One region of the Priestia sp. AB genome, then DNA from elsewhere that is predicted to be linked to it. Evidence: predicted binding sites of a transcription regulator. Region 1 holds the regulator's gene; the other holds the start of a gene.
What was found. Region 1 encodes LexA, which represses DNA repair genes until DNA is damaged. Its sites were predicted from a motif close to CGAACATATGTTCG; they were not measured.

Region 1 (16,880 bases):
CCTGATTCAAATTTTGATAATTAAACCAATTCAAATTGTATACAGAATTTCGTGATATTTCAATGTTTTTTTAATCATCGTTTTATAGATTTTAAAAAGGGTGTTAAACTAGTAAAAGACAATGTATTCTGTCTCTTTTGCAAAGATGGAGAAATAGACATTTTTTTGATATGATATGAATGATTTGTCAATTTAATAGTAAGGGAAGGAAAAATCTTTGACAGCAGAAATGAATACTGAACTTGAACGCGTAATTTTAGTCGGATGTCAGCTTCATGACGATGACGAACGTTTTGAATATTCAATGGATGAGCTAGCATCTTTAACTGAGACTGCAAAAGGCGAAGTGCTGGTAAGGTTAACGCAAAAGCGCGATCGCATTCATCCCGCTACTTATATTGGAAAAGGGAAAGTAGAAGAACTTGTGGCTCTTGAAGAAGAGTTAGAGCCTGATTTAATTGTATTTAATGATGAATTGTCACCGAGTCAAATCCGCAATTTGTCAGCAGGGTTATCTGCGCGTGTTATTGACCGTACGCAGCTGATTTTGGATATCTTCGCACAGCGTGCTCAAACGCGAGAAGGAAAAATGCAGGTGGAACTGGCTCAATTAAATTATCTGCTGCCTAGGTTAGTAGGACAAGGTACCGCTTTGTCGCGTCTTGGAGGCGGAATTGGAACAAGAGGTCCTGGTGAAACGAAACTTGAAAGTGACCGCAGACATATTCGCCGTAAAATTGATGAAATTAAGCGTCAGTTAAAGACAGTGGTAAGTCACCGCGAACGTTATCGAGAAAGACGTAAGCGTAATCATGTCTATCAAATTGCAATTGTGGGCTATACGAACGCTGGTAAATCGACGATCTTTAACCGCTTAACAGAGGCGGGTATTTTTGAAGAAAATCAGCTGTTTGCAACTCTTGATCCAACGACAAGACAGTATACGCTTCCGTCAGGACTAACGGCTCTTTTAACGGATACGGTTGGATTTATTCAAGATCTTCCAACAACGTTAGTAGCCGCGTTCCGTTCAACACTTGAAGAAGTAACCGAAGCTGACCTTGTTCTGCACGTGGTAGATTCTTCTAATCCAGATTACAACAACCACGAAAAAACAGTGCATCGCTTACTAGAAGAGCTGAACGTAACGGACATTCCGATGCTGACAGTTTACAATAAAGAAGATATGCAGCATGAACTATTTGTCCCATCCGCTTCCACATCTTTATCAATGAGCGCTTTTAAAGCTACTGATTTAGTGAAGCTTGGAGAAAGAATTCAAGAAGAAATGAAAAAAGAAATGGCGTTTTTTCATGTGCTGCTGCCGGCTTATGAAGGAAAAATGCTCGCTGAACTCAAAACGGTCTCTATTCTTGAGTCGTTAAAATTTAATGAAGAAACTGAGAAGTATCAGTGCAAAGGGTATATTGCAAAAGAGCATCCCCTTTACAAAAAGCTACAAACGCTTGAAGAAAGTTGAGGAACAAAGAAATGATGTTTGATCAGTTAAAAAACGGGGCACGCATTCGGGAACTTGCTGCAAAAGTAGAAAAACAAATTAAGCCTGTACATGAGAAAATTGACGAGCGCATTGAAGCAAATCAATTTCGGGTGCTGCAAAGCTTTCAGCAAAATCGAGTGAGTGATTCACATTTTAATCCGACAACGGGGTATGGATATGACGATCTAGGCCGCGATACGTTGGAGAAAGTATACGCGGACGTTTTTGGAACAGAAGCTTGCCTGGTGCGTCCGCAAATTATTTCAGGTACGCACGCAATTGGTATATCGCTGTTTGGTGTACTGCGTCCTGGAGATGAACTATTATATATAACTGGAAAGCCTTATGACACCCTTGAAGAAATTGTTGGTATACGAGGAAGCGGCGTAGGCTCTTTAAAAGAATATAATATTAGCTATAAATCAGTAGATTTAACAGCGCAAGGTCAAGTGGATTTTGAAGAAGTGAAAGCGTCTATTCATGAGCACACAAAGATGATAGGCATTCAGCGCTCAAAAGGTTACGGCATTCGCCCTTCTTTTACAGTCGCGCAAATAAAAGAAATGATTTCTTTTGTAAAGAGTATTAAGCCTGACGTTATAGTATTTGTCGATAACTGCTACGGTGAATTTGTAGAAACAATCGAGCCAACGCATGTAGGAGCAGATTTGATGGCGGGGTCGCTCATTAAGAACCCTGGTGGAGGTCTTGCTAAAATCGGCGGCTATATTGCAGGACGAAAAGACCTAGTGGAAGCTTGTTCATACCGAATGACAACTCCTGGAATCGGTGCAGAAGCTGGAGCGACGCTGTATAGCTTGCAAGAAATGTATCAAGGTTTCTTTTTGGCTCCGCACGTAGTCGGTCAAGCATTAAAAGGAGCGGTTTTCTCATCCGCTATGTTCGAAGAGCTAGGGATGCAAAGTGAACCGAAGTGGAACAGTGAACGAACGGATTTAATTCAATCCGTGCAGTTCGATGACCGCGATAAAATGGTTTCTTTTTGTCAGGCTATTCAATTTGCTTCGCCAATTAATTCACACGTAACGGCCTATCCTGCTTATATGCCAGGGTACGAAGATGATGTGATTATGGCAGCTGGAACGTTTATACAAGGAGCAAGCCTTGAGCTGACGGCAGATGGACCTATCAGGCCTCCTTATGTCGCTTACGTGCAGGGCGGGTTAACGTATGCTCACGTAAAAGTAGCAATATGCATGGCAGTAGATCAAATGCTGACGAAAGAACTTTTATAAAATATAAGATAGAAAGACTATTTTCTCCCCGCTAAGAAAGAAAAGATAGGCTTATAAAAATAAACGAAGTACTATTTATTTGTATAGAAGAAATGTTCAGAAAAATTTATGTTAGAATTACTAACATTCGGTTGACAGGTGAACTAACATAGCATACAATGTAAATAGTTAATCCAAAGGAGGAACTGAAATGAGTGACAACATTCGAAGAAATACGCCACTTTTCCCAATTGGAATTGTGATGCAGTTAACTGAGTTGTCGGCTCGCCAAATTCGCTACTATGAAGAACATGAATTAGTTGCACCAGTAAGAACAGAGGGAAATCGACGATTATTCTCATTTAACGATGTTGATAAGCTGCTTGAAATCCGTGATCTTATTGAACAAGGTGTAAACTTAGCAGGTGTAAAACAGCTGTTTCATCTTCAAAAGGAGCAAAAAGGGCATAAGCAAGAAGAAAAAGTTGTGGCAGCAACAGCAAAGCCAGAATTAACGGACGATGAATTGCGAAAAATGCTTCGTGCAGAACTTATGCAAGCAGGCCGTTTTAATCGAGCAACTTTAAATCAAGGAGATATGTCCAGGTTCTTTCATTAATAAAGTTATCAATATTTATGCCGTTCGTATGTGAGTGGTATAGATTATAAATATTATATAGAGATTTAGGGGAGGATCACACGATGGCAAAGTACACAAAAGAAGATATTTTCCGCAAAGTTCAAGAAGAGAATGTAAAGTATATTCGTCTTCAGTTCACTGACATTTTAGGAACAATTAAAAACGTTGAAATTCCAGTAAGTCAATTAGAAAAAGCGTTAGACAACAAAATGATGTTTGACGGTTCTTCTATTGAAGGGTTTGTACGTATTGAAGAATCAGATATGTACCTATTCCCGGACATTGATACATTTGTTATTTTCCCTTGGACATCTGAAAAAGGTAAAGTAGCACGTTTTATTTGTGACATTTACAATGCAGATAGAACTCCGTTTGATGGCGATCCACGTAATAACTTAAAACGTGTGTTAAAAGAGATGGAAGAGTTAGGATTTACTGATTTTAACCTTGGACCTGAGCCAGAGTTCTTCTTATTCAAATTAGACGAAAAAGGCGAACCTACATTAGAATTAAATGATAAAGGTGGCTACTTCGACTTAGCGCCAACTGACCTTGGTGAAAACTGCCGTCGTGACATCGTATTAGAGCTTGAAGAAATGGGCTTTGAAATTGAAGCATCTCACCATGAGGTAGCTCCTGGACAACACGAGATTGACTTCAAATATGCTGCTGCATTAAAAGCTTGTGATGATATCCAAACGTTCAAACTTGTTGTAAAAACAATTGCACGTAAACATGGCTTACATGCTACATTCATGCCAAAACCATTATTTGGTGTGAATGGTTCAGGTATGCACTGTAACGTTTCATTATTTAAAGATGGTCAAAACGCATTTTATGATGAAAACGGTAATCTAGAGCTAAGTGATACTGCTCGTCAATTTATCGCAGGTATCATCAAGCACGCACACAGCTTTACAGCAGTAACAAATCCTACTGTAAACTCTTATAAGCGTCTAGTACCTGGATATGAGGCTCCTTGTTATGTTGCATGGTCTGCTCGCAACCGTAGCCCATTAATCCGTATCCCAGCTTCTCGCGGCGTAGGAACTCGTGTTGAGGTACGTAGCGTAGACCCAGCTGCTAATCCATATTTAGCAATGGCTGTTCTATTAAAAGCTGGTTTAGATGGAATCAAGAACAACCTTGAAGCTCCAAAACCTATCGATCGTAATATCTATGTAATGACAAAAGAAGAGCGTGTTGAAGAAGGTATCGTAGATTTACCTGCAACATTAGCTCAAGCTTTAGATAGCTTCCAATCAAACGAAGTTATGGTTTCTGCATTAGGTGAACACTTAGCAGAGCACTTCGTTGAAGCGAAAGAAATCGAATGGGATATGTTCCGTACACAAGTTCATCCTTGGGAACGTGACCAATACATGAGCCAATATTAATTCCTAAAAGTCCGAGAGATCGTTTATACGTTCTCTCGGACTTTTTTGTTTTTCAAAATGAATAACATTGCGCATATTAAATATCGAACTAAGCTGTTTATAAAACAAGTATAGCTGCCTGTCGTAAAATTTACGGGAGGATTTTTGTTGTTTTGTTATATACAGGAAAGAATTTGGTTATATGAATTAAAAAGGATAAGCTTTTTGTCTCATTGAATCTATATGTAAAAGTAGTGTATAACAGATAGAGAGATTGTTTATGTGTTCACTCTGCACTTCAGTATAACTTCAGAGAATTTTCAGCCAGTCGTAGTGTCATTAGAAAATACTGTTGGAGAGGAATGGAATGAAAATGCAAGAAGGAAATTTTTTCAAAGGTTTAGTAATAGGCATATTAATAAGCATTCCAATTTGGATTATTCTCATTGTTATAGGCGTTCTGCTTTTTAAATAAGCCTGTTCTCATAATAGAATAGACAAAACTTTCCTTTTAGTGTATACTTTAAATGAAAATGATAATTATTATCATTTAATCAACGAATCAACACTCTGCATATAGCTGTCACTCCTTGAGAGCTATCCCTATTTAATATTCTGTCTACAACGCAGAATAAACCGTTGCCTTTGAGTAGCGGTTCTTTTTTTTAGTAATTTTCTACTTAGTAGGCTAGTATACGTAGCACTTTTTCCCCTCGTGCATATGTTAACAATAAGGAGGGACAAGTAATATGAAAAAAATCTATCTTGATGCAGGACATGGTGGGGCAGATGCAGGAGCAGTTGGAGCGAACGGACTGTATGAAAAAAACTTAGTTTTAAAAATTCAACAATATTTAATAAGCTATTTAAATAGCATGTACAGTGATTTTACGATTAAAACCACTCGTACCACAGATGTTTTTTTATCGTTATCTCAGCGAGCTTCTCAAGCTAATTCGTGGGGCGCAGATGCATTTATGTCTATTCACGTAAATGCCGGTGGAGGAACAGGATACGAAGATTATGTTTATAGAAGCGCTAGCAATGCCAGTAAAACGTTTCAATCGATTGTGCACGGTCAAGTACAGCCAACGCTGCTGTCGTATAATCATCCGAATCGCGGACGAAAATCAGCCAATTATGCGGTGCTTCGCTTAACAAATATGCCTGCAGTACTCACTGAAATAGCTTTTATTGATAGGAGCGCCGATGCAGCACTTCTTCAAAATGAAGCTTTTTTAAAAAGTATGGGTGAATCGTATGCTAAAGGAATTGCCGTATATTTAAATTTACCTCGCCGTGCAGTTCCAAATCCATCACCATCTCCAACACCGACACCGACACCAAATCCATCACCTTCTGAACCAGGTACAAAAACGTATACGATCAAGCAAGGAGATACGCTGTACAGTATTGCACAGAAGTACGGAATAACAGTACAAGCGCTGCAAGAAGCAAATAAAGGGCTTTCTGATCCTTTAACCCTACAGGTTGGAAAAACAATTGTTATTCCTTCAGGAACTTCACCAAACCCATCTCCAACACCGTCACCAACTCCACCTTCGGAACAATATCCACTTCCAAATGGAATTTTAAAACAAGGTGATTCTGGAGAAGCCGTGAAACAGCTTCAAAAAGCATTAAACGCAGTTAATTTTAAAGTAGGGTCAGTAGACGGAATATATGGAGTTCAAACGAAAGATGCAGTCAGACGTTTTCAGCTTGTGTATCTTCCTTATGATGTAGATGGCATTTATGGTCCTCAAACGAAAAACAAGCTAGCAGCCGTTTTAAAAGCAAAAAGTTAAAGCAAGAAGGTCTTCTGTAAGCAGGCAGAAGGCCTTTTGTTTTCCTCTTAAAAGCGCCTTAAGCACTATTTTCTGGTTTACGTAAAATAATGCTTTACAAACCATTTGTACGGGAGTATATTATCTAAGAACAAAGGATAGTTATGAAAGAAACATGTTATCAATCATACTCTTTAACCGAAAATTATATTGACCTGTTATCGCTTAATTCGTCAGAAGTGGGGGACCCAAATTTGTGCATTGTCACTTGGGGTGAATCCTTTTTTTAAAAGGTAGGGCTACTCTCATAGCCCGAATCCGACAGCTAACCCCATAAGCGTTTTGGAGAGGAGGTTTAAGCTGTGTAAAAACGCTGAGAACCCTTAGTGTTTTTTTTGTGCGTTTTTTTAACATAAAAAGGTATTTTTTAGGAATAATATCACTTATTCGTGAACTTGTAACGGAGCTTAGCAATGAACAGTAAATAGTAGCTAAGCAATCATCGGAGGGAAATTACGTGAACTATTCAGTTCTCAAAAGATTATTGATTGGAAAGCCGCTTAAAACAAAAGAGTTAGGCGACCAAAAACTTAGTAAGCTTAAAGCACTGGCTATTTTATCATCAGATGCCTTATCTTCAGTGGCTTATGGAACAGAACAAATTTTGATTGTACTTGCAACAGTCGGCGTCCTTGCCTATTGGTATTCGATTCCAATTGCGCTTGGGGTATTGGTTCTGCTGACGGCTTTAATTCTTTCATATCGCCAAATTATTTATGCGTATCCGCAAGGTGGAGGAGCTTATATTGTTTCGAAAACCAATTTAGGGGAAAATCCCGGGCTTATCGCTGGGGGATCATTGTTGGTGGATTATATTTTAACAGTTGCTGTGAGTGTTTCAGCAGGAACCGATGCTTTAACTTCGGCTTTTCCCACGCTGCATCATTACAATGTAGTAATTGCCTGTTTGCTGGTGATTTTTATTACCGTCTTAAATTTACGTGGTGTAACAGAATCCGCTTCCGTATTAGCTTATCCGGTTTATTTATTTGTTATTGCTCTTATTTTGTTAATAGCGGTAGGCTTATTTAAAATAGCGACAGGTCAAGTTTCACCTGAGCTGCATCCATCTCTCGGTACAGTAGTGCCAGGTATTAGTTTGTTTTTATTATTAAAAGCTTTTTCATCAGGCTGTTCGGCATTGACAGGTGTAGAAGCTATTTCAAATGCAGTGCCTAACTTTAAAGAGCCAGGTGCAAAAAATGCTGTTCATACATTAATGCTGATGGGCGGTATTTTAGCCGTTTTATTTTCTGGCATCACGTTTTTAGCTTATTGGCTTGGCATTTCTCCAAAAGCAGATGAAACGGTTGTATCACAAATTGCATCGAGTGTGTTTGGACGAAATGGATTTTATTATTTTATTCAAGGCACAACAGCTCTAATTCTAGTGCTAGCGGCGAATACGGGCTTTTCAGCTTTCCCTTTGCTGGCTGTCAACTTATCGTCTGATAAATACATGCCAAGAATGTTTCAAATTCGTGGCGATCGATTAGGCTATTCAAATGGAATTGTGACCCTTGGAATTGCTTCTATTGTCTTAATTGTAGCTTTTAAAGGAGCGACTGAACAATTAATTCCTCTTTATGCAGTCGGGGTGTTTATTCCATTTACGCTTTCTCAAACAGGCATGATTGTCAAATGGCTTAGAGAAAAGCCGGCCGGCTGGCAAGGGAAGCTAACCATTAACTTAATTGGTGCCCTCATTACCTTAACGGTGCTAATTATTTTGTTTACAACGAAGTTTTCACAAGTATGGTCCGTGCTCATTTTCTTACCGGTTATTGTCTATATTTTTCATCGCATTCATACGCATTATGAAGCGGTAGGAGAGCAGCTTCGCATTAAGCAAGGAGAAAAGATTGGAAAGCTTGAAGGAAGTGTGGTCATTGTTCCTGTAGCAGGAATGACAAAGGTAGTAGAAAATTCATTAAATTATGCAAGAACGATTGGCGATACCGTTATTGCAGTGCATGTGGCCTTTGATCGAGAAAGCGAAAAGAGAATGGAAGAGAAGTGGGAGAAGTGGCAGCCTGATATTCGTATTGTTACGTTTCATTCTCAATACCGCAGCTTAGTGCGGCCGCTGTTTCGATTCATCGATATGGCTGAGGAAAAAGCCCGGGAAAATAATATGGCTATTACGGTCGTTATTCCGCAATTCATTACGAAAAAAAGCTGGCAAAATATCCTTCACAATCAGTCCAGTCTGTTGTTAAAAGCACATTTGCTTTACCGTAAAAATGTAATTGTTACAACTGTACCGTACCGTTTTAAAAAATAATGAAACATGACTAAAAACCTCCAACTTGTATGTCGGAGGTTTTTAATTTTTAAATTCACATACACTAACCGTAATCGAATCTCATCAAAGGCGCAAACGGAGGGATTATATGAGTGAATTAATTAAATTGTTGCGAAAGGGAAATAAATCCGCCATCATGGCCGCTGTAGTTAATACCATTATCTCTATCATTAAAGGTATTGCCTTCGCTTTAACAGGGAATGTAGCAATGTTTGCTGAAACGATGCACAGCTTAGGCGATGCAGCTAATCAGTTTTTTGTCTTTATAGGTTCGGCATTAAGTAAAAAAGCCCCGACCAAACGATTTCCAAACGGTTTCGGCCGATTGGTTAATCTCGTTCTATTGGGAGCGGTTCTTGTAGTAGGGATTATGGCGTTTGAAACGATTAAAGAAGGATATCACCATATTCTTCATCCGACGAAGTCTTCAGGCTTTATTTTAAATATTGCAGTACTTGGCATCTCGGTGTTACTTGAGATGTTTGTCCTATTTAAGGCAATGAAAGAAATTTTGCACGATGTCGGAATGAATACTACAGAGGTCAATGTTTTTACCCAAAGCTTTGTTCATTTAAGGAAAGCAAAGCCAGCAACCAAGCTGGTCTTTATGGAAGATCTAGTAGCTACTGGAGGAGGCGTATTGGCGTTAATAGCCGTTTTCATTTCACGGTTTACACCTTTTCACCAAGCTGAAGGAATTGCTTCTATTTTAATTGGGCTTATGATGTTTTTTGTGGTAGGACGAGTATTTTTAGATAATGCTGCTGGAGCGCTTGGTGAAGCAGATAAAGAAATGGAAATAAAAATTGGCGCGATTGTCATGCAAGATGTACAAGTGCGTGATATTCAAACATTAATGGTGATGAAAGAAGGAGAAGAGCTTCACGTTGAATTAAAAGTAGAAATTGATCCTTCTTTAACAGTGGCAGAAGCTGATGACATTAAAGATCGTCTGGAAAATCGTATTTTACAGGAAAAAGGAGTAACGGATGTCATTATTGAATTTGATGAAGATGATGGAATTCCGGACTGGGCGCCAAGTGATTTACAGCTTCAAAAAGAATAAAAGCAAGGAAGAAAACAACTGTTTTCTTCCTTGTTTTTTTAGCTATATACTTTTTCACGTACGTTCGGAGAATCTGTTGAAGCTTTCGAGAAGTTAATGGTTTCACGTACAACGTAAATAGGTCTATTTTTACTTTCATCGTAAATTCTTGCGATGTATTGTCCGACTAGACCTAAACCAAGTAGCTGAATACCGCTAAAGAAGGTGATAGCTACCATAATAGAAGTCCAGCCAGGCTGAATGTTTTTACCTATCAGCCAAACAACAATCGAATATTAAAACTAAAAGTGATACAAAAACCGATAATAAGCCAATAACCATTACTAAACGCAAAGGCTTCGTTGAAAACCCAATAATTCCATCTGAAGCAAACTTGATCATCTTTTTTAAAGGATATTTTGTTTCACCAGCAAAACGTTCATCGCGCTCATATTCTACATATGTTTGCCTGAAGCCAATCCAAGACATCATTCCTCGTACAAAACGATTACGTTCAGTCATTTGAAATTACAACAGCGGCATAACGTTTGATAAAAGAGTAAGCGGAGTAGGAAAAAGATTTCGTAATAGAAAAAGCTGTTTGCATCCATAAGTATGCGAACAGCTTTTATGTTTTAAATCGATCTTTTAATAAATTCCATAGGGAGCTCACTCCGAGACTAATGCTGATCAGAATTCCTGATAGAGCTACTATTAAAGCGATATATTCAAAGATAGAAAACTGCTTCATACTATCCCAATTGATGTTTCCCTTTAGCTTGCTAATAACTAAATTCATTCCGTAAATACCGGAAAGAACGGTATAAATCGTTAAAATTAATAATAAGTAATTGTGACGCTTGGCCGCAATTTTCTCTTGATTTTGATACAAAGTACCAAGGGTTTCTTTGACTTCTTGATAAAGAGAATTGATGTGGAAGATTTTTTTAAAGAGCTCAGAAAACTCTTGACCTTCTGTGCGAGAGCTAATTTCTAAAAATAAATATTTACCTGAAAATACGGTAATAGAGCGGATTAGTCGCTCAATGCCCTCTGAATTTTTATGAAACGTGAGCTGAGAATACTCATAAGATAGTTTTAGCAACACGATTTTATAGAAAAAATGCAAAAATAAATTATAATAATGCTGGCCAAATAGATGATTCATCAAAAGCTGATCCGTTTTAGAGTCTGTCGATTTAGAAATACACGAAAACACATGGTCTGTTATAACGTAATAGGTTTCAGGAGCCCATCTGGAGTACACGTGTTTGGTATTATACGTTTTAATATACTCGTGGTTGTGTGCAGAGATAAACGGTTTCCCGTCAGGCGTATAGCTATTTAGCTGCCCAGTACGAAATAAAGTTGTGGAGTTAATCTCTTGCTCTTGATTTACCGTTACATAACTTAATACAAACATCCGTTCATCGATAAAATAAGGAAGGCTCCCTACATGCTGTTCACGCGTGGCTTCTTTTTTGATGTGTTCGTTCAAAAATGGCGCAAGCTGTGAAAAAATATAATCCTGTACTTTGCTATAGCGGTGATGTTCATAGGTAATGGTGGATCCATGCTCTTCAGCAAGCTTCGGTTCTAATACACGAAAATGATTCATGAATTCTAAAATGTCATCATAGGTGTAATGATTATGACTCATCTCAGTGCGAATGGTCATGACGCCAATCTCAAAAGGACATAAAAAAACATCCACAGACAGCACGTTGCTAGACACGGTGGTGGAGGAAGTTTGTAGCGTAACGGTATGGTCTATTTTTTTTGAAAATCGAAGCAAGCCTTCTTTTTCGCAGGAATCAGGGAATAGAATACATTCAATGTAAGGAAGAAAATATTGATCCAAGCTATCATGAGATACGTAATACTGTTCTCCGTAGTATTCTTTTTCTACATGTTTGTTTTGAATGGAAAAAAACTCAAACAAATTTTCTTTCAGTGCATGAACAAGCTGCTCTTTATTTTTTCGGTCAAAGGAAAAAGGAAAAAGAAACATGTTCATTGCTTTGGTAGGTACAATGGTTTGAAATGGTTCTGTTTTCCTTGGTGTATTGGTCATAAACTACATCCTTCTTATAGTCGGTTGTATTTCCTTGTAAGAGTCGAGGAAATGCAGGTAGAAAGTAAAAAAGGTAAAACAAGATTTACAAAAACCGTTCTACCTGCCTGCGATGATTCAACGTATCATTTATAATATGCCAATTTTTTTAGAAAACAAACGTAAAAAAACCAACTAACATCATGATTAGTTGGTTTTACATACAGTATCTGATTAGTGAATCGTGCGATATACACCAGTTACTTTTCCTAAAATCGTTACGTGGCGAAGAATAATAGGCGCCATCGTTGAATTTTCAGGCTGTAAACGAACGAAATTTTCTTCTTTAAAGAAACGTTTTACCGTTGCTTCGTTGTCTTCGGTCATAGCGACCACAATATCTCCATTATTAGCTGTTTGCTGCTGACGTACGATTACCATATCGCCATCTAGAATACCTGCTTCAATCATACTTTCTCCCATAATTTCAAGCATAAATACATGATCATCTGGAGAAACAAATTTATCTGGAAGAGGGAAATATTCTTCCACATTTTCAACGGCTGTTATAGGCAGACCCGCTGTTACTTTACCGATAACAGGAACATTTATGACATTGCTTTTAGGGATGTTTACTTCGTCTAGTTGAAGAACTTCGATTGCTCTTGGTTTTGTCGGATCTCTGCGAATTAACCCTTTGCTTTCTAAACGAGCTAAATGTCCGTGTACAGTGGAGCTAGAGGCTAATCCTACCGCTTCCCCAATCTCACGCACAGAAGGCGGATAACCTTTTAATTTTACTTCATGCTTAATAAAATCTAGTATGTCTTGTTGACGTTTTGATAGCTTCATATTTTTCACCTCGATTTTAGCTATTCTTTAGGTGAATTATACCACGTGATGTGTCAATATACAAACATAAGTTCGAAGAATTCCATTGACAGAAACAAATGTTCTCACTAAAATAAGAACATATATTCTGATAGGGGGATCATAATATGCAACAATTCTTACATTCTATGAAACATTACGCTATTTTTTTTGCAGTTATCGCTGCACTTACATATGTATTGACGCTGGTTTTAGGAGCGGATAAAGTAGATTTAGACAAATATTCAACGGTTACTATTACAAAAGGAGATACGCTTTGGGAATTGTCCAACAAGTATCATAATCACCATCATTTGACCACCAATGAATTTGTCAAATGGGTTGAAGACGTCAATGACTTAAACTCAGACACTGCGCAGTCTTTATCTCCTGGAGATAAATTATATATTCCTGTTTTAAAAAAAGAGTTACATAATCAAGTGGCAATTGAACAGTAGTGTGTAACGGTCGTTCCTGAATATTGTTAGAAGCCGAAAAGGTCGTGATAAAAGTGGATGCCATTATTTATTGCCGTGTCAGTACGGATAAAAAAACCCAAGAAACATCTTTACAGCGCCAGCAAGAAGAATTAAAAAAGCTTGCTGATCTTCACCATCTAGACGTAAAAAAAGTCGTAATGGAAAAAGCAAGCGGATATGAAGTAGACAGAGAGGGTATTTTGGATGTTCTTCATACAATGAAAGAAGAAAAAATATCTGTGTTGCTTATTCAAGATGAAACACGATTAGGCAGAGGAAATGCCCGAATTGCGCTGCTTCATGCTTTTCATAAAGAAAATGCTACCATCTATACGATTAGTCATCAAGGCCAGCTTCAGCTTTCAGAATCTGATTCAATGGTGTTAGATATTATTAGCTTAGTGGAAGAGCATCAGCGGAAATTACATAATGCTAAAATTAAAAGAGGAATGAAAAGAGCTGTAGAAAACGGTTATCGTCCGCAGCAAAATTTAAAAAATCAAGGAGTTAACTCGGGAAGAGAAAAAAAAGAAGCGCCAATTGAAGAAATTGTCCGCCTTCGTCATAACGGCTTAACCTTTGCTGAAATCTCAGTTACGCTAAAAGGTTTTGGCTATAATATTTCAAAAGCGACGGTACATCGCCGCTATCAAGAATACCAAGAGAGTGCTCAATCTCTTGATAAAACGAAAGAGATTTAGTAAGATGACTACATGTTGCCGGAACGGTTCGGTAATTTTAATTATTGATTATAAGGAGATAGGTTTTATATGCTATCAAAAGATAAACTTGCTCGTATTAATGCTCTTTCAAAAAAGGCAAAGGCTGAAGGTCTGACAGAATTTGAAGCGAAAGAACAGCAAGAGCTACGTCAGGAATATTTAAAAGTTTTCCGACAATCTATGACAAATCACCTTCATACGATTAAAGTTGTGGATGAAGAAGGTAAAGATGTTACGCCTAAGAAGTTAAAAGAGAGTAAAAAGAAACGTCTTCACTAAGACGTTCTAGTAAAACTAGAGGAGTGTTCCCTCTAGTTTTTTGTATATTTTTAATAAGGCACACAAAAACTGTAAAAGTGGAAAATTTTTTGGTTCAAGTATTGTACAAATAAGCAAATCATTAGTATGATAACATATGTACATAGTTTTGAAAGGAATGAAGAGTATGACACAACGTATTGAAGATCTTTCGATTGCAACAATTCGTACTTTATCAATCGATGCGATTGAAAAAGCAAATTCAGGTCACCCAGGTATGCCAATGGGAGCTGCTCCAATGGCATATACATTGTGGACAAAATTTATGAACATCAATCCAAAGAATCCAAACTGGTTCAACCGTGACCGCTTTGTATTATCAGCAGGGCACGGATCGGCACTATTATACAGCTTGCTTCATTTAGCTGGATATGACTTATCAATTGAAGACCTTAAAAACTTCCGTCAATGGGGAAGTAAAACACCAGGTCATCCAGAGTTCGGTCATACAGCAGGTGTTGATGCAACAACTGGCCCACTAGGACAAGGTATTGCAATGGCTGTTGGTAAAGCAATGGCAGAACGTCATTTAGCTGAAACATACAACAAAGAAGGTTTAGAAATTGTAGACCACTTTACGTATGGTATTTGTGGTGACGGAGACTTAATGGAAGGTGTATCTGCTGAAGCAGCTTCATTAGCAGCACATTTAAAATTAGGACGTTTAGTTGTTTTATACGATTCAAATGATATTTCTTTAGACGGAGATTTAGATCGCTCGTTCTCTGAAAACGTAGAAGATCGTTTCAAAGCTTACGGATGGCAAGTAATCCGCGTTGAAGACGGCAATGACTTGACAGCGATTGCAAACGCAATTGAAGAAGCAAAAGGCGATTTAACACGCCCAACACTAATTGAAGTAAAAACAACAATCGGATTTGGTTCTCCAAACCACGCGGGTACTTCTGGCGTGCACGGTTCTCCATTAGGTTCCGATGAAACAAAATTAACAAAAGAAGCTTATGCATGGACATTTGAAGAAGATTTCTATGTGCCAGAAGAAGTGTATGCTCACTTCAAAGCTACAATTGCTGAAGATGGCCAAAAGAAAGAAAACGAATGGAACGATGTATTTGCACAGTATAAAGAAAAATACCCTGAACTAGGTCGTCAATTTGAACTAGCAGTAGAAGGAAAGTTACCGGAAGGCTGGGAAGAAACGCTTCCAGCATACGAAACGGGTTCAAGCCTAGCTAGCCGTGCTTCTTCTGGAGAAGTATTAAACGCAGTAGCACAAGCTGTACCTCAATTCTTCGGCGGTTCAGCTGACTTAGCTGGCTCAAATAAAACAATGATTAAAGGTTCAGAAGACTTCACTGCAGCTGATTACAGCGGACGTAATATCTGGTTTGGTGTACGCGAATTTGCAATGGGAGCTGCATTAAACGGTATGGCTCTACACGGCGGTGTAAAAGTATTCGGAGGAACATTCTTTGTATTCTCTGATTATCTTCGCCCAGCAATTCGCTTAGCAGCTTTAATGAAGCTTCCTGTAACATATGTATTCACACATGACAGTATCGCAGTTGGAGAAGACGGCCCAACACATGAGCCAATTGAACAATTGCCATCACTTCGTGCAATGCCAGGTCTTTCAGTGGTTCGTCCTGCAGATGCAAATGAAACAGCTGCTGCATGGCGCTTAGCATTAGAGTCAACTGACCGCCCAACGGCGCTTGTATTGACTCGTCAAAACTTGCCAACGCTTGAAGGTACAAAAGAAAATGCATACGAAGGCGTGTCTAAAGGTGCGTACGTTGTATCTAAAGCTGGTAAAGACCAAGCGGATGCATTAATACTTGCAACAGGCTCTGAAGTAAGCCTAGCAGTAGAAGCACAAAAAGCATTAGCTGCAGAAGGTATTGACGTATCTGTAGTAAGTATGCCTGCATGGGACCGTTTCGAAGAGCAATCTGCTGAGTACAAAGAAAGTGTTATCCCTAAATCAGTGAAAAAACGTTTAGGTATTGAAATGGCTTCTACACTTGGCTGGGAACGCTATGTTGGAGACGAAGGACAAGTTCTTGGTATTAATCACTTCGGTGCATCTGCTCCTGGTGAAACAATCATGAAAGAATTTGGTTTTACAGTTGAAAATGTAGTAGCAAAAGTGAAAAGCTTGCTTAATGCATAATTCTTTTTCATAAGAAAGAGCGGACTCCTGTGGTCTGCTCTTTTTTTTCGACAAAAAAACAAAGGAATTTTTTCATCGATAGACAAGCATTGCGTACACCATTCGGTATAATGGTACAAAAAAGAACGAGCCGAAAGGGAGGATGAATCGTGAGAACGTATGAAGTATATTTAATGGAGGAAGAAGTTGCATCATCCTATTTTCGAAGAGAAAAGCTCATTTATCAGCTGCTGATTGAATATAGAATGAAACGTCACTTGCAGGAAACGCACCTACAAAAACAAGTTCATTACATTACTCGCCAACTGCCCATTTCATTTATTCAACGAGAATTGCTTCAGGCGTTTTCTCATTA
Region 2 (16,880 bases), on a different contig from region 1:
AGAGATTGCCGTTTTACAAGAAAAAAGATGCATATCATACAAACCACTTTTAGAAAGTTTGAAGAAACAATATGCATTTGCTCATTTTCTCATGTATGAAGAAAGCGTCTTTGATACAATGCCCCAAGGATATAAAACCCTTTTGTCTAAAGTTTTATCCGATGTACTGGTAATACACAGCACAGTTACTATAGGTTGTATAACTCAAAGCTATAATATAGTACGATCCTTATTTGAAACATATGCTAATTTAATGTATATCAATAAAAACTTTGAGGCCAATATGAAGTATTATGAAGACTATACGATTTTTGCTCAGTACCACAAACTAGAGGAACATAAGAACGATCCAGATTATAAATATGATCCTTATTTTATACAATTTAAGAATAGAACGGAAGGCCCTCTCCAAGAAAAATATAGCTTCATAGAAAATAATTATAAAGAAAGAAAAGATTGGTATTTCATTCCACTATCTGAAGACATCAAAAACCATCCTGATTTGACAGACCAGGAGAAAAAGAAAAAGAATATAAACTTCAAGACTCTTTGTGAAATTACAGGTAATGAAAAAATGTACCAAAAGCTGTATCCTTCTACATCCAATGCTGCTCATAGTACTTCACTAGTACATAACCTTCAAAGTCAGAGCGTTGCTTCTCAAGCGGGTACAGTAATTAGCTTGGTTAATCTCTCTATACATTTATTAAGCCAAATGTTACTAGTTGGCCTTAATAGACAGATAGAAACAGGTCATGAAGAGTGTGGAAAATATCTTGAAATAAGATTTGCTTAATAAAAAAAGAGAGAGCAAACCTCTGAAGTTGCCCTCTCTTCATCACAATAAGGTAATTCAATTTATCATAAAATCGGCACCTGATCCCTGCTGTCTTCATGATTGTTTTAATATATACATTTTGAACCGTTCGGAAAATATCTGTTGAAAAATCAAACTGCTCCGTCAACCCCTCGTCGAAATACAATTCATGCTTTACCGCGTAATCATTAAAAGGTGGACAACCTACAGGAGTGGTTACTAAAGGATTATAAATTGAAATCAAGTTAGAGAAATGAACATGGTAACTATAAAGCCTAGATTGCGAGAGCTACTAAAAGAAAGAGGTCTTACACAAGGGCAATTGTCAGAAATGACGGGCATCTCACATCCAATCAAATTAGGAGGCTTTTCTACATAAAAAACCCTAGATTTTTGATGAATACTTTATGTATTTCTATAAATAATTACATAAATACCTAAATTAATTCAAGCTAATAAAGTATTCCCCAATCCCTGAATTTTAAAAAACCTTTGCTCCTGTAGAGCAAATGCTACTGTTTTGACGAGCTTTTTGTACATGTCAAAATTTTAGAGATTGTTTACAAGTCAATTGAGGCCTTTGCATCAAAACCAAAGTATTTACTCTAATAGGGTCGATTGGCGTATGGAGTAACATTTTTTGATATGAGATAATTCCGAGTATACGGAAAGCAATAAGTGGGAGAGTGAGAATATGAGTGAAAAAAAGAGAGAGATTGAATTTATAAAAATTATATGTGTCATAGATGGTTTGGCTGAAGGCTTAAACATTAGAAAAGAGCAAGAGTATTACGGATTTGAGACTGTCGATAGGCTTGGTTACAACGTTTATACGGAGAAAGAAAAAGGTAGATTACCTATTTATATCGGATCATATCCAAAGACGTATTTTCAACTAATAAATAATGAAACATATGTTGTAACGTTCGAAAAAAACGCCTAACATTTTGGACGTATTTTCTGTTACAGACAAGTAGGGTGATTATCTACAATAGGTGAAGGACCCAATAAGGAAAGCAACTCTAAAGGTTGCTCTTTCTATAAAACTATTGTCCTTACAACCAAGTATATTGCAACAATAGCTGCAAGTACTATTAGTACACTTAAAATACGATGTTGAGTAGCTAAGTGATTATGCTTTCTACCTGCACGAGTCAATGGTTGCTTTTCATTGTTATTTCCACTCACTATGTTACATCTCCCATCCTATTTGGTTATTTGTTTTCATAATTTAAGCCATAAGCTGATCTTCGTTAGTTGATTCTTCTTTTTTTCATTTTCCTTATACATAAGATATAAAAACCACTAAATTTAATAATCGACCAAATAAGTGTAACCCCAGGTTCATAGTTAACTACCTTAAACAAATTTGGTATAGATTCGAAAACAGAATCGTTACTTGTGAGAAATACTGCTAAAAACATGTTATTTACTGTATGTGCTCCTTTTTTATATGCTTGCGTTTAGTTATTGGCCTATCTTTTTCATAAAATGGACGAGAAATTGAAGGATGTCCTAACGACTAAAGCAGAATGTAAGTAGGGGCAGTGGGAGCTTGATGAATCATACGCCTCAAGTTTTAAAAAGAGTGAAAACATGATTGAATAAAAAAAGAGAAGGGAAGCCCTTCTCTTTTCACTCTATAACGACCTGGGCCTAGCATAGGGTGACGTCTGTCCAAAAAAATAAAAAATTCATCCATCAACTTTTTGGATTAGTTTCATAAGCTAGTAACTTAAAGGGAACAGGATCTCTATGTTTCTAGTGAATGTTTTTGCACCAGCACCTTACAAATTAACACTGCTCATATCCGGATAACGTTCTCCTGCTGCCACACCTTTTGGGGCTACTTCATTAATACGATAAAGTTCTTCTTTGGATAATTGAATTTTAAGGGCTCCAATATTTTCTTCTAGATATTGAATTCGTTTTGTTCCTGGAATCGGGACAATATCATCTCCTTGAGACAGAATCCAAGCAAGTGCCAGCTGTGAAGGCTGACAGTCTTTTTCTCTTGCTAATTCTCTAATTTGATTCACAAGATCTAAATTTTTTGTAAAGTTTTCTCCTTGAAAGCGAGGAGAAAAGCGACGATAATCATCTTCTGCCAAGTCTTCAAATGTTTGAATTTGCCCTGTTAAAAAGCCTCTTCCTAAAGGACTGTAGGCTACAAATCCAATTTCAAGCTCACGGATAACAGGTAAAATTTCGTCTTCGACATCTCGGCTCCATAGTGAATATTCCGTCTGAATAGCTGTTATTTCATGTACTGTATAAGCACGGCGGATCGTTTGAGGAGCTGCCTCAGACATGCCAAGGTAGCGTACTTTTCCCTCTTGAACTAATTCAGACATCGCACCAATTGTTTCTTCAATTGGAACATTAGGATCTACTCTATGCTGATAATAAAGATCAATATAATCTACTCCTAAGCGGGATAGACTTGCATCACAAGCTTGTTTTACATAGTCTGGATGGCCATTAACTCCTAAAAATGATCCATCTTCCCCTCTTACATTCCCAAACTTTGTAGCAATAATAACTTGATCACGTCGATCTTTAATAGCTTGACCAACTAATTTTTCATTTTGGCCAACGCCATACATATCTGCTGTATCAAGAAAATTGATACCCAGTTCGATGGCACGATGAATGGTTTTTACTGATTGGTCATCATTTCGTCCGCTGTAAAAATCAGACATGCCCATACAGCCTAAACCAAGAGATGAAACCTCTAAATCGGATTTTCCAAGTGTTCTTTTCTTCATATTAATCATCCTTCCTGCTTAAATTAAGGCCTATAATAGTTAAAATAATCTGAATATAACTGATTTTATTATAATCTAGGATTAAGAAATGAGTAAAGAATAAGGGTTTTGGGGCAAAGATAAGCGGTAACATTAAAGGAATAGATACTGATTCATGAATGGAGTAGTAATTTCTTAGATACTATGTCGCTACTTCAGTAAGCTTGTTTGTCTACTCTCAGAAATAAAAAAGAAACGATACCGCAGAAGGTGATCGTTAGATGGTAATGGAATATGTGCTCTTTTTTTATGCTTGGGATTGACCTAATAGCTTATTCTTCTTATGAAATGGACGAGACATTTGATGTTGTCCAAATGAACAAAAATAGATTGCAAGCAAAGCTATACGATTTTGGTACATCAGGAGAAAAACTTTATTAAGGAAAAAAATAACAGGGTTAATGAGTTTTAGTCGGGGGTAAAGTCAACTAACTATTTCAAAAGGAGAGAGTGATTTATGGAAATTCTATGGATGCTAATTGTAGGTGGAATTATCGGTTGGCTTGCCAGTTTAATTACAGGGCGTGACGTTCCTGGAGGCATTATCGGTAATATTATCGCTGGTTTTATTGGTTCTTGGTTAGGTGGTCTGATCTTGGGAAGTTGGGGACCAGTCGTTGGTGGTTTTGCTATCATTCCATCCATTATTGGAGCAATCATTCTGGTGTTAATTGTAAGCTTTGTTCTAAGAAAAATGGGACAAAAAAACAATCATGGTCATCATGCAAAATAAACTGAAAAAATTAAGTTGGAGTGATTAAAAATGGGAAAAGAAAGTAAGCCTGTGTTAGATGATTTTGTTGAAGATAATCAATTTGAATTAGAATCTTACCTTACTTATTTGTTCGATCAAATTAATCATGATAGCGAAGTTCTGTCAGAAACTTAATGAGAAACCAGATATTTCATTACAAAGAAAAAGATAAAAAAATAATAAATCAGAATATAGCATAAGCGACCTTAGTAACTTTGGTTACGATACATAGGGTCGTTTATTGTTATGAAGAATGTTTAAGGTATTATTATTCATAGGCAAGGTTCAAAGGGCATTAATCACTTTAACTACTGCTTTAGTAAAAATCAATTGTTCCTATACGTTGATTAAAGTCCTTTCGAAGTGCCAAACGAAGGGGTGTACATATGATTAAAAAAGGCAGATCCCCTGTTGGGGCATACCTGTCCACTATCAAATAGACTTTATCTACCTTGATAAGCTAACCATTTAGTAAATCATTTCATAATAAAGGAGATGGAAGTGTGTTTGGATTCAGTGATATGCCTAAGTTCTTGTTTTCTTTCTTACTTGTACTACCACTTGTATCTCTTGTTCACCACTTAGGTCATTCTATCATGGCAATCTTTTTCGGAGGAAGAGGGGATTTTACCATTGGAAAAGGAAAAACAATTTTCAAATGGAAGAAAGTTAAAATAAAATCCGTTTACTTTTTGGATTCTTTTTGTGTATATGAAAAACTAAAATATGACAACCGATTTACCCATGCTTGTGTCTATGCTGGAGGTGCCATTGCCAATTTAGCTTCTATTTTTCCTTATAAATGGTTTAGTTATAGATGACATCCTTTCAGCAAGTCTCTTTTCTTACCAGTTTGTCTATTTTTCTGTTTATTATATTGTCTTCTCGCTACTGCCGATCAAATATACAGAAACAAATTCAAGCGATCGACGTGCTATCTATGATGCATTGAGATATGGAAAAATAACATGTAACCCTGATTAATAAAGCTGGAATAATGATGTTTCCAGATCCTAATGAGAAATAAATAAAGTCAAATTAACGTCAATAAGCGTAAAGAAGGGATAGCACTCTATCCCTTAAATTCTCTATCGACTCCCATTAAGTTTAGGGGATTTTTTTTGTGATTAATCAGAAATAAAAGTTGAACAGAGAAGATTTAATATTTCCTCAGGTGAATAACCCCGCACGTTTTTTTGAAAAAAATACGAATCGCTGCTTAAAGCCAATAGCATCATATCGGCTTTAAAGGCACTGTGTAAATAAGGTTTTTGCTCTCTTCCTCTCATTTCGTCAAATAGCTGAACCAATATTTGATGTAATTCAATATATAAAGGGCTTTGAGCTCGGGATTTAATTGACTTCGTTTCCTCGACTCCTGTAAGTAGTTGTGCTTTTTTTTCTCTGAAACAAATAAAAGAGCTTATGACTTCTTTCAATTTTTTTTCAGCCGGAACGGTTTCACTTTCTTGCAAGTATGCTTCAATATCATCGAAAAATAGATCAATACTGTCTTTAATCAAATCTAAACATAACTCACCTTTGTTTCGATAACGGCGATAAAGGGTCCCTGGACCAATTTGTGCTTTTGTAGCAATTTGATTCATGCTTACCTGTTCTACACCATATTGCTCAAATAGTGTATGAGCTGTATCCAATATTCGTTGACGATTCCTTGCAGCATCACGTCGCTCAGGCCGAGTACGGGGTGTATTCTCTTCATTTACCATGCTATCACATCCTATAAATTAATACTCATCTTGACAAACGGAGAAGTCTCCACTTAATATAAAGAGGAGAAGTCTCCGTTTAAATTCTAAATAAAAAAGGAGGAAATTACAACTTATGCAAAATCAAAGTAAGAAAACCGCATTACTAGTAATGGATTTACAAAATGGCATTGTGCCACATTTAGGAGAAAATATAGAGGAAGCAATAATTCCTTATCAGAAGGCAGTAAAAGCAGCCCGTGAACACGCTCTTCCAGTTATTTTTATCAGAGTGGGGTTTAGTAAGGGGTATCCTGAAATTAGTCCAAAAAATAAGGCATTTTCAGCTATATCTAAATACGGTGCCATGACAGTTCATGATAAAGCAACACAAATTCATGAATCCATTCAACCTGAGGGAAATGAACCTGTCATTACGAAGTATCGAGTAAGTGCTTTTTGTGGAAGTAATCTTGAAGTAATCCTACGATCACAGCAAATTCAGACACTTGTCCTCAGTGGAATTGCTACAAGTGGGGTAGTTTTATCAACGTTAAGGGAAGCAGCAGACAAAGACTTTGAAATAAAAGTACTAGAAGACGCTTGTTTTGATTCGGATCCAGAGGTTCATCGAGTTCTCATGGAAAAGGTATTTCCACGTCAAGCCGATGTGTTAACGGTCCAATCCTGGATTGCTACATTAAATTAAACAAATAGGGTTTGTTTTCATTATGACGAAAACAGACCCTACTAATTTATTTTTAATGATTTACAAACCCATTTTTGTAGCTATGGAACCTTTCAAGATAAAATGAAGGAAGGAATAAATTTGTCTATATTTAGTAACAGCAAAAAGGATAAAAAGAAAGATCATTTTAAACAAAAGCTGATTACTCCAATGGTTTTAGGGTCCATTCTAAATCCAATTAACTCTTCTATCATTTCAGTTGCTTTAATTCCAATTGGGCAGGCGTTTGGAGTACCACCTTCCCAGACAGCATGGCTTGTGTCTGCTTTATATCTTGCGACAGCAATTGGACAGCCAGTCGTCGGAAAGCTAATTGATGTTTTTGGTCCCAGAATCCTCTTTTTAATCGCAACATCATTAGTAGGAATTTCTAGTCTAATTGCGATTTTTGCTCCTGATTTTTGGTGGTTAGTGGTTGCACGATGTTTACTTGGTTTTGGAACCTGCGCTGGTTACCCTGCTGCTATGTATCTTATTCGGAGTGAAGCAGAACGAACAGGTAAAGACAGTCCGGCAAGTATACTTACATTATTATCGATTGCTAGTCAAACCATTGCCGTTGTTGGTCCTACCTTAGGGGGGTTACTTATTGAAGTTGGTGGTTGGCAAAGTATATTTATCGTAAATATTCCTTTGTCATTAGCTTGTGTACTCTTGGGCTACTTCCGTTTTCCAAGAACTTCAGAAGATTCCCTTAGAGAAGAGAGTAAGTGTTCCTCTATTGATTTTATTGGTATCCTGTTCTTTGGAATTACGTTAATTACAGGGCTCTTTTTCTTAATGAATCCTAATTGGAATCATCTATATTTATTGCTAATTGCAACAATCTCCGGTGCTATTTTTACTGCCTTTGAGTTAAAAATTAAAAATCCTTTTATAGATTTACGATTACTAGGAGGCAATACTCCTTTGTTATTAACATATGCGAGAGGCTTGCTTTCAGCTACTGTATCGTACAGTTTCCTTTATGGATATACTCAATGGTTAGAAACAGGTAGGGGACTATCTCCTTCTCATTCTGGTTTGTTGTTATTGCCGATGTTTTTAACATCTATAATCGTTTCTAAAACAACCGGAAAAAATCCGGCAATTCGTATGAAACTGATTGTAGGGAGTGTCGTTCAGGCTATTGCTATGTCACTGCTCCTATTTACAAATCATTCAAGCAGTCTTATTTATCTTGTTATCATTGCTATTCTATTTGGAATTCCACAAGGGATATTGAATTTAGCTAACCAAAATGCTCTCTATTTTCAGGCTTCATCCAAACACATTGGTGCTTCAGCTGGTTTATTAAGAACCTTTATGTACATGGGAGCTATACTTTCTTCTGCCGCAAACGGATTATTTTTTAAATCTGAAGCAAATACAAAAGGAATCCATCATCTAGCACTATTTAGTTTAGTTATTTGTTTTATTCTGATTGTTACCCTTTTCGATCAATCTCTGAGTAAAATTGAAAAAAACAGATGACCGTTTAAAATGCTGTATTTACACTTCGGCATGCTTATCTGCAATAAGATTTTAGTAATAAACTTCAACGATTGGACGCTTTTATGTGGTAACGAAAAAGTCCAATTTCTCAGTCAATAAATTGAGAAATTGGGCTTTTTATTACTGTAAATTCCTTAGTGGGAAAAATGCACATTTTGTTGATGGTACCCCCTATGTAATCTACTAGCTTAGATACCTTCTTCATTCCGCAGTTTCGGCATTCGCGCAAGAAAACGCCAGCTTTCACCAAACTTTTGAAGTAAGCTGAGTTGCAGTGATCGCATCTGCCACTAACTTTATTAACTATACCTATAATGATAATAATTAAAAATAAAGGTTGATACATATTGCACACAACCGATATGTATCAACCTTTTAATTCTGCTTTACTTACTTTCATTAATAGTAGAGACATTAATAGAAAACTCCTCAAAACTTAATTTTCCCAAGGCAAACTTCATACTTTCCACAAATATACGTTCATTTTTAGTTAGTTCACGCTTTGCTTCCTTTTCAATCCATTCATGCTCAACGTCCAAAATATCTAAAACATGCTTTTGTTTTGAAAAAGCCTCATAGTATCTTAATCCAAATTTTCTTTGGGAGACGGCATCAATGTGAATGCCATCTGGATTTGCTGTTAAGCCTTTTGATGTTACAAAATAACAATTTTTTTCAGTATGGGCAACTTTAGATAATATCTGGTTTATTTGTTTATATTCTACAGCGCTTTTTCCAAATCCGACATCTCCAAGGTAATGTCCTAACTCACCGATAATAATCGGGATATCTGGTGCATTCAATTCTTCTCTCAAGTGTTTAAATAATGAAAGCAATTTATCTTCATACGTCTTATAACGTTCTCCGTAACTGTCGCTTTCTCCTTGATGCCACAGAATTCCCACTAACTCACTTGTTTCCATTGCGAATTTTGCTTCAGAAATCGTGTGTCTTGTTAATAGTCCGTCAATTGCCCACTCATCAATTGAGCTTCCTCCCTCGGCACATGGTATTACCCCAATGGACTCGCCCGGATAATCCTCTGTCCAAGCTTGAGCAAAAGAGGCTGCCGGCCCAACACCAGATATGTGACGATCAAAATTAAGTGGTTCTGCCATCGTTTGCCATCTACCGTTTCGCAACATATTTATATGCTCATTATAAATCGGCGGTACATCCTCAATAAATCCTCTGCCTGCCATATTTGATTGTCCAATTAATAATATAGATTTCATAGAAATACCTTCTTTCTTTGTTTACAATAGTCTAATTAGACTAAGTAGATTTATAACTATAGTTTAATTAGACTTTTTATGATTTAGGTCTTGATAAAATTTTATCCGGAAATTCAGCGTATTCATACACTTTAGTAAGATCTATCTCTTGCTCCTTTATTTCTTCCAGGTTCATCACTCTTTTCTGTTTACTCTTATTAAAAAAGCTTTCTTGAATTTGATTAATTATCATTTAAGGCGATAGCACAGCTGGATAACGCCAGAAGAAAACGTTTTTGTATTAACCAGTTTAAGGTTTAACCTTTGTTTTATGTCAATAAATAAAGGTTTTCCACTTCCCAAAACAACAGGATGAACCGATAATCTAAATTCATCTACAAGCCCTAAATGTATAAAATTTGTAATAAGACTTGCTCCACCATATAGCCAGATATCTTTTCCAGGCTTTTTCTTTAATTTATTTACTTCTTCCAAAATATTATCATTTATATATATTTCTTTATGATCAGCCCTTTTTTGTGTCCTAGAAAAAACATACTTTTCTTTGCTGTGAACTAATTCCCACATTTCTTTTTCAGTATCAGAATCTCCAGTTTCCGGAGTGTATTCTCCCCATAATTCGTAGCTTTTTCTTCCATATAAAATAGTATCAATTTGATTTAAGAAATGAGTAAACTCCATATCAGGATCCATGATACACCAGTCAATCTCTCCGTTTGGCCCTTCAATAAATCCATCTAAAGTAACTGCTAAATCTAAAATTACTCTTCTAGACCTTATGTTATTGGACATAAAATCTCCACCTTTACATGTTCTATATTTAAATATTGTATTGTCTTTTAAATGTGAAAATCTCATCTACAGCCTGCTGATATCCCCCTGATTTTTGAAAAGATTTTCTTATATCTGTTAGAGCTTTATGAAAGGAAGGATGTCCTAACACATAATCCACGGTTTTACATAGGTGACTTACAGTCAACCCTTGCATTTGTAACTTAATGCCAGCTCCAAGGCTCTCAACTTGTTGAGCAATTACTGGCTGATCAGCGCTTTGTGGGATTACAATGAGTGGAATCCCATAATAGAGACCTTCATTGGTGCTATTCATTCCGCCATGTGTGATAAATAATTTCGTGTACTTTAGCACTTCAGTTTGGGGAACGTAATTTTTTACAATAAAGTTTTTAGGAATCTTCCCTAAATCAGATAGTTGAGTTTTTCCACCAATAGACATAACAACGGTATAGTCAGTGTTCTCAAAAGCCTTAAAGCAAAGTTTATAGAAATCAATTTCTTGATTAAAAACTGTACCTAATGAAATGTAAATGAGACTTTTTCCTTTTAATACAGAAAAGTCAAAGCTTCCTTGTGTTTCCATTGCAGGAATGGATGGTCCTACAAACTTGTACGTTTGATCAAATGTTTCTCGAAAAGGTTGAAACTCCCTAGTTGTATATACAATAGTAAGTGGGGCAGGATTACAAAAAACTTCATAAGGAGAAGTGATTTCAACCCCATATTTTTCTTTAATCTTTCTTGTTAGGCTTTGAAAATCACTATTTATCCTGTTAGCATGTTCTGGTGGAATACTTTGCGAAAGGTGTTCGTACATTCTTTTAAATGATAGTTCATTTTGAGCAAAAGATGTACATGAATTAGTTGCAGGGAGCTTTAGAATTTGGGAAAGTAAACGTCCACAACCAAACATCGAATCGTGAATGATGTAATCAAAATGTTCTCCCTGGATTTGTTCAAGAACGCTAGGTATAATGATATCCGCCGTATGTAAAAGACCGTTGATTCTTTCTGGTAAATAATTTCTTCCACCTGAGATAAAGGCTTTTAAAAATTTTTGACCGTCAAATGTTCGTACATCAGCTCCTGTCTTTTCAATACGTTCTCGAAAAGCTTCTATTGAAAAATATACTACCTCTTCTCCACGCGAAATAAGCTCTTGTACAACTGCAATTGTTGGATTGATATGTCCTTCTGATCCACCATTAATAAATAGAACACGTGCCATTATAATCACTCCTTAAGTAAGATGTTCTCTAGATTTTATATAAGAGTAAGGAGCACTGCTGCAAACTCTTGCTTAACTTAAATAATGAAACTGAATTTATCCTAAGTTTAAACGAATCGAACATCAATTAGCTCACTTAACCTCATTTTATTTTTTAATTCGAATACTTCATCGATAAAAATAAACAAATTCCCCAGAGAATCAACAAACTGAATGAATCCTGTCTCTGTTATGCATTGTCCTCTCTTATAGTATGTAAGATACACTTGTTTATTTGTATGTAAGGCTTCAATTAAGGTGAAATTAATTTGTTCCATTTGCTCTTCTGTTAAAACAGGTTGAGCTACTTCTGCTTGCTTATTTATAATCTCCTTTAATCCTATGTATTGCTCTGGCATAGTGGCGAATGGACGCCATTTTTTCATTCCTCTAGGTTCCATCTCTTTTTCCTCCTTACGCTTTATGGCCACCCATAAGGCCATTTCGATAACGAGCTGTGGAATAAGGAAGGTGACTAGACGCACGTAATACACTATTCTTCCCATAACGCAGCCGAATCTCATCAATCGTTTTGGCAAGAGTATAGGCTCTTTCACGCTGATCGATATCCTCAAATAAGCTCATTTGCTCCTCTTCCTGAATGCTGGTGTTTGATAATGAAATGCCAATGGAGCGAATCGGCATGCCACTATCATACGTATGTAAAATGGTTAAACAATACGGAAAGATATCTTGGCTTAAGTTTGAAGCTCTTCCCATTTTCTTTTGTCTGGAGAAGCCGCCACCTGTTTGTTTGCTGTAACCAATCGATAAATGGATCGTTTGAGCCACCACTTGATGCATGCGTAAACGAAAGCAAACATCGTCCAATAGCTCCAACAGCAATAACTCCACCTCTTTTCGGTTTGTATAATCGCGAAAGAGAATCTGACTTTTTCCAAAGGAACGAGAGCTAGGAATGTACACATCCGAAATGCGACTGTAATCAATCCCGTTCGCATGTTGATGAAGTTCTTCGCCCAAGATGCCAAATTCTTTTTGTAACATCTCTTTTGAAGAAAGAGCGAGTTCTTTTATGGAGTGAATGCCTAACCGGTGTAAGCGTCTTTCCGTAGCAGACGAGATCCCCCAGAAATCCTTCATCGGATGAATGGACCACAACTTAAAGGGAATATCCTCATATCGCCAATACGCAACTCCTGTTGGGCTATTCTTGGCCTCATGATCTAAGCTCACTTTCGCCAATAAGAGGTTCAGACCGATACCTGCGGTAGCTGTCAGCCGTGTCTTGCGATAAATCTCGTTGATGATTTTATGAGCTAATTCTTCTGGTGTTTGAGCGAATAAATGCAGAGAAGCTGTCGCATCAATAAACAACTCATCAATGCTGTAGGCATGAAAGTCTTCAGGAGCCACATACTGTAACACCAAACTCGAAATATAGTTCGAAGCCTTGATATATCTCTCCATGGATGGATTCACCACATGGATATCTTTCCTTTTAGGAATGTCGAAAAGGCGACTTCCCGTTTTGATTCCTTCTTTCTTTAATAAAGGTGTGGCAGCTAACACAACCGATCCTGACCTTTTGATATCTCCTACCACCGCAAGCCTTGTTTTCAACGGATCTAAGCTCCGTATGACAGAAGAAACGGAAGCAAAGAACGCCTTCATGTCGATACATATAATCACTCTGTTTGGTAGCTGCCCATAATCCATCGAAAGAACTCCTTAAATAAAAGAACGTTTGTTCTCTGTATTATATACGAACAAACGTTCTTTATTCAACAAAAACTCTAAAGTTTTCCCGATTATTGTTACTACAATATGACATATCTTTTTTAATCAATTTACAGACAAGTCTATATAACTAAAAAAATAACAAATTATTATTTTTATGTATATTTTTGTTACATTTCTGTTTTTATATAGTATAATTTCTCATTGTTGACAAAATATGAAAAAGGAGAGAAAATCAATTGGTAAAGAATCGAATTTTAGTTAAAGCCTTTTTATTAATGATTTTAGGTCTATTTTCGTTTAGCAGTATATCTTACGCAGATGAATGGAACGATGATGAATTTCAGAAGTTAGTTTTGGAAGAAAAAATTGAAGTATATGGATTAGATGAACTTAAAAATGCAGGGATTTTAGAGAGCGATGCAATCAACAAAGTTACATATACTGCTTTTTTTGAAGATGGAGTTAGTTACGATATCAATTTACAAGTGACTACAAACACAAGTGGGGCTATCACGGCTGTTGTATCTGATGCTTCTACAAGTACTTTTGAAGCTTTAAAAAGAAGAGGTAAACCTAAAAAGGGAAAGAATAACACTGTTCCATATAAATTAAATGGTGGAATGAACAAATCAAGCTTTATCAATGAGCACGCATATGATAGGCATAAGTATAATCCAAAGAAAAAATCTACACCTAATGATACTCAATATGGTCGCAATGTTGATGTCAAAAAATTAAGAGAAGAAACTATGAATAATTACGATAATAAATGGTCACAAACTGATAAAAAAGGAAATACTCAAGTTTTTTACGCTAAACGTTTTGATTCTAATATTAGTACCTCAGATACTTCGACAAGAGATCATAGAGTTATAATAAATAAAAGCAATTCTGCAAAGAGTACGCAATTTCCACTAGCATTCTAATTATGCTATAGATAAGGGGTAGACAACAAATGAGTAACGTAAAAAAAAGCCAAGTTTTTATAGAGCTTGATATAGCTAATTGGGATAATACTGAGTTTGGTAGCACTTTATATGAAATGTGTGAAACTAACAAAGAATATGAAAATGATTTAGTTGAAGTTCACCAAGTTGTTTTTCTTGGTAAACGAAAAAGCCAAGATCATTATTTAATCATTTTAAATATTACTCAAGATATAAACAATTTAGGTAAACCTGTAGAAAATTTATATAGATAATCTAAGAGGCTGGGTTTTGTCCCGGCCTCTTATTATATTCTAGTTCACATAAGTTTGATTATAGGAAGTAGACTTTTCAATCTATTAGTTTGCTAAAAGCGTTCGTAAAACTACATGCATTTTAAAGAACGTTCGTAAATTGTTTTTAAATTTAAACGAACGTCGAGAATGATAAATTTTTTATACAAACACACAGTCCGTAAAAGTATACTTTTACGGACGCACTTCATTCATAGAAGTAAATGAAAAGATCCTACATCATTTTGATGAAGGATCTACTTGGAGTGTCTTGTTGGTCCTCTTTGTCTAGATTATTTAAGGAACCTATATGTTAACTACCTGTATATATTGAAATTTGCTTACTTCCCATTATTCCAAAGAAAGAATGTTAAATCTACTTCACACACAATATTATTATCTACTTTAGCAACGCCATGAGCTTTTGCAACAGCTCCTCGGACGCGTGTCATTTCTACTTCTAAGTATAATTGATCCCCTGGACGAACTTGTTTCTTAAAACGACAATGTTCAATACCAGTTAAAAGGCCTATTTTTTCATGATTTTCTCCTTTTTGCAGCATTATAATTCCACTTATTTGAGCCAAAGCTTCAACAATCAATACACCTGGCATAACCGAATAGTCAGGAAAATGTCCATTAAAGAATTCCTCATTGGCTGTAACGTTCTTAACCCCAATTGCATTTTCTCCTTCTCTTAATTCAATAATTTTATCTATTAGTAAAAAGGGATAACGATGGGGTATAATTCTTTGAATTTCTTGGATATCCAGCACAATTTTTTCTCCTTCTAAACATTACTTTTTAATTCTTTAAATACTTTTGAAATCACTGCGTTTGTTTTTTCTGTAACAACTTCTTTATCTTTAGTCATTTTAGGTACATGAATAGGATCTCCTAAAATCATAAATCTTCTTTTTCTTCCTAATAAGCCTTTTATGGTATGTGGTCCTACATATACTGCTGGTATAATAGGAACACTTCCCCTTGAAGCAATATGAATAGCTCCATTTTTTAACGCTTTCTCTTCTGAGTTTCTTGTTCCACTTGGAAAGATCCCTACTACTTGTTTCTTTTTTAGCAATTGCAAAGGTATTTTTAAGACACTGGGTCCAGGTTTACTTCGATCTACAGGAAATGCATTTAATTTTTTTAAAAGCTTTTTGATAAAAATCTTATTAAATAACTCTTTCTTAGCCATAAAGTGAATAGGAGTCGGATATAATGCTATTCCTAAACACACTACATCAATCCAGCTTTTATGCGTACACACAACAATAAACGGATCATTTTGAGGAAGTTTTTCTTTGTTTACTGTTTTCATTCTTCCGTTCATCAAAAATAGTATAAGCTGTAGAAATCTTGTTGCAAAGGTATACATTGATTATTTACTCCTTACCTAAATCCCATTTAATAATATGACCTGCGTGGGTAAGGCCTCCTCCAAATCCATAGAGTAAGAGAACGTCTCCATCTTTTAATTTCCCTTCGTTTATCCCTATTTGTAGTGCTAGAGGAATGGAAACGGAAGAAGTGTTTCCCATGTACTCGACACTAGTTAATGTCTTCTCAACTGGAAACTCTGATCTTTCACATATAGACTCAACCATTCGTAAATTGGCACTGTGTGGAACGAACCAATTTACTTCACTCTTTTGTAGATTTGCTTGTTCTAGCAATTCAGCCATACCTAAAGGAATTGTTCGAGATGCCCACTTATATACTTCCCTTCCGTTTTGCACCATCTTGCCACTCGAACTCAAAGGTTGTCCATGCATGGTAGTAGATAAATTGGTGCGGTATACATGTTTACCTCCCTTTCCATTTGTACCGATATGCGTAGCAATAAAACTTGGGCGCTCTGCATCACTTTCCACCAAAACAGCTGCAGCTCCATCCCCAAATAGAACACAGGTAGTTCGATCTGTATAATCTGTAACCTTTGATAACGTTTCTGCAGTTACGACTAAGACTTTATTATGAAGTCCAGATGTAATAAAGGCGTTTGCCATGTGTAATCCGTATGTAAAGCCAGCACAGGTAGCGTTAAAGTCTAGCGCCCCAGTTGTAGGAATATCAAAGTAATCTTGTATTTGGGCTCCCACGCTTGGAAATGCATAGTCGGGTGTTGTAGTTGAGACAACGATACATCCTACATCCTTTAACTCTTTTTGATACTGCTCCACTAAGTTTTCAATTGCTTTAATAGCTAGGTCAGAGGAATACTCGTTTTCATCGGCAATTCTTCTTTCCCTCATGCCAGTTCGTTTCACAATCCATTCATCGTTCGTATCCACAATTTTTTCTGAATCGTCATTCGTAAGTCTTTTT

Region 2: the regulator LexA is predicted to act here: its motif matches at 13,354-13,367, upstream of POF52_RS26055 (Y-family DNA polymerase).

Annotation. Positions count from the first base shown of each region.
Region 1 covers NZ_JAQMYN010000001.1:788,663-805,542, forward strand. The annotation lists gene hflX (GTPase HflX) at 218-1,480, shown strand; gene POF52_RS04025 (methionine gamma-lyase family protein) at 1,495-2,757, shown strand; gene POF52_RS04030 (MerR family transcriptional regulator) at 2,948-3,355, shown strand; gene glnA (type I glutamate--ammonia ligase) at 3,439-4,773, shown strand; gene POF52_RS04040 (N-acetylmuramoyl-L-alanine amidase) at 5,502-6,560, shown strand; cyclic di-AMP (ydaO/yuaA leader) riboswitch at 6,752-6,894, shown strand; gene POF52_RS04045 (APC family permease) at 7,057-8,883, shown strand; gene POF52_RS04050 (cation diffusion facilitator family transporter) at 8,993-9,970, shown strand; partial or broken gene POF52_RS04055 (glycosyltransferase) at 10,009-10,474, opposite strand; gene POF52_RS04060 (hypothetical protein) at 10,578-12,023, opposite strand; gene lexA (transcriptional repressor LexA) at 12,237-12,854, opposite strand; gene yneA (cell division suppressor protein YneA) at 13,001-13,330, shown strand; gene POF52_RS04075 (YneB family resolvase-like protein) at 13,384-14,052, shown strand; gene POF52_RS04080 (DUF896 domain-containing protein) at 14,122-14,352, shown strand; gene tkt (transketolase) at 14,519-16,525, shown strand; gene sirA (sporulation inhibitor of replication protein SirA) at 16,675-16,880, shown strand, end outside.
Region 2 covers NZ_JAQMYN010000013.1:92,498-109,377, forward strand. The annotation lists gene POF52_RS25990 (DUF5677 domain-containing protein) at 1-796, shown strand, start outside; gene POF52_RS25995 (hypothetical protein) at 1,512-1,760, shown strand; gene POF52_RS26000 (aldo/keto reductase) at 2,605-3,585, opposite strand; gene POF52_RS26005 (GlsB/YeaQ/YmgE family stress response membrane protein) at 4,082-4,357, shown strand; gene POF52_RS26010 (hypothetical protein) at 4,388-4,513, shown strand; partial or broken gene POF52_RS26015 (hypothetical protein) at 4,882-5,362, shown strand; gene POF52_RS26020 (TetR/AcrR family transcriptional regulator) at 5,506-6,108, opposite strand; gene POF52_RS26025 (cysteine hydrolase family protein) at 6,224-6,796, shown strand; gene POF52_RS26030 (MFS transporter) at 6,917-8,308, shown strand; gene POF52_RS26035 (sialate O-acetylesterase) at 8,716-9,564, opposite strand; gene POF52_RS26040 (dihydrofolate reductase family protein) at 9,793-10,356, opposite strand; gene POF52_RS26045 (macrolide family glycosyltransferase) at 10,385-11,587, opposite strand; gene POF52_RS26050 (YolD-like family protein) at 11,695-12,027, opposite strand; gene POF52_RS26055 (Y-family DNA polymerase) at 12,041-13,306, opposite strand; gene POF52_RS26060 (hypothetical protein) at 13,567-14,256, shown strand; gene POF52_RS26065 (hypothetical protein) at 14,286-14,531, shown strand; gene fabZ (3-hydroxyacyl-ACP dehydratase FabZ) at 14,891-15,325, opposite strand; gene POF52_RS26075 (lysophospholipid acyltransferase family protein) at 15,340-15,930, opposite strand; gene POF52_RS26080 (ketoacyl-ACP synthase III) at 15,938-16,880, opposite strand, start outside.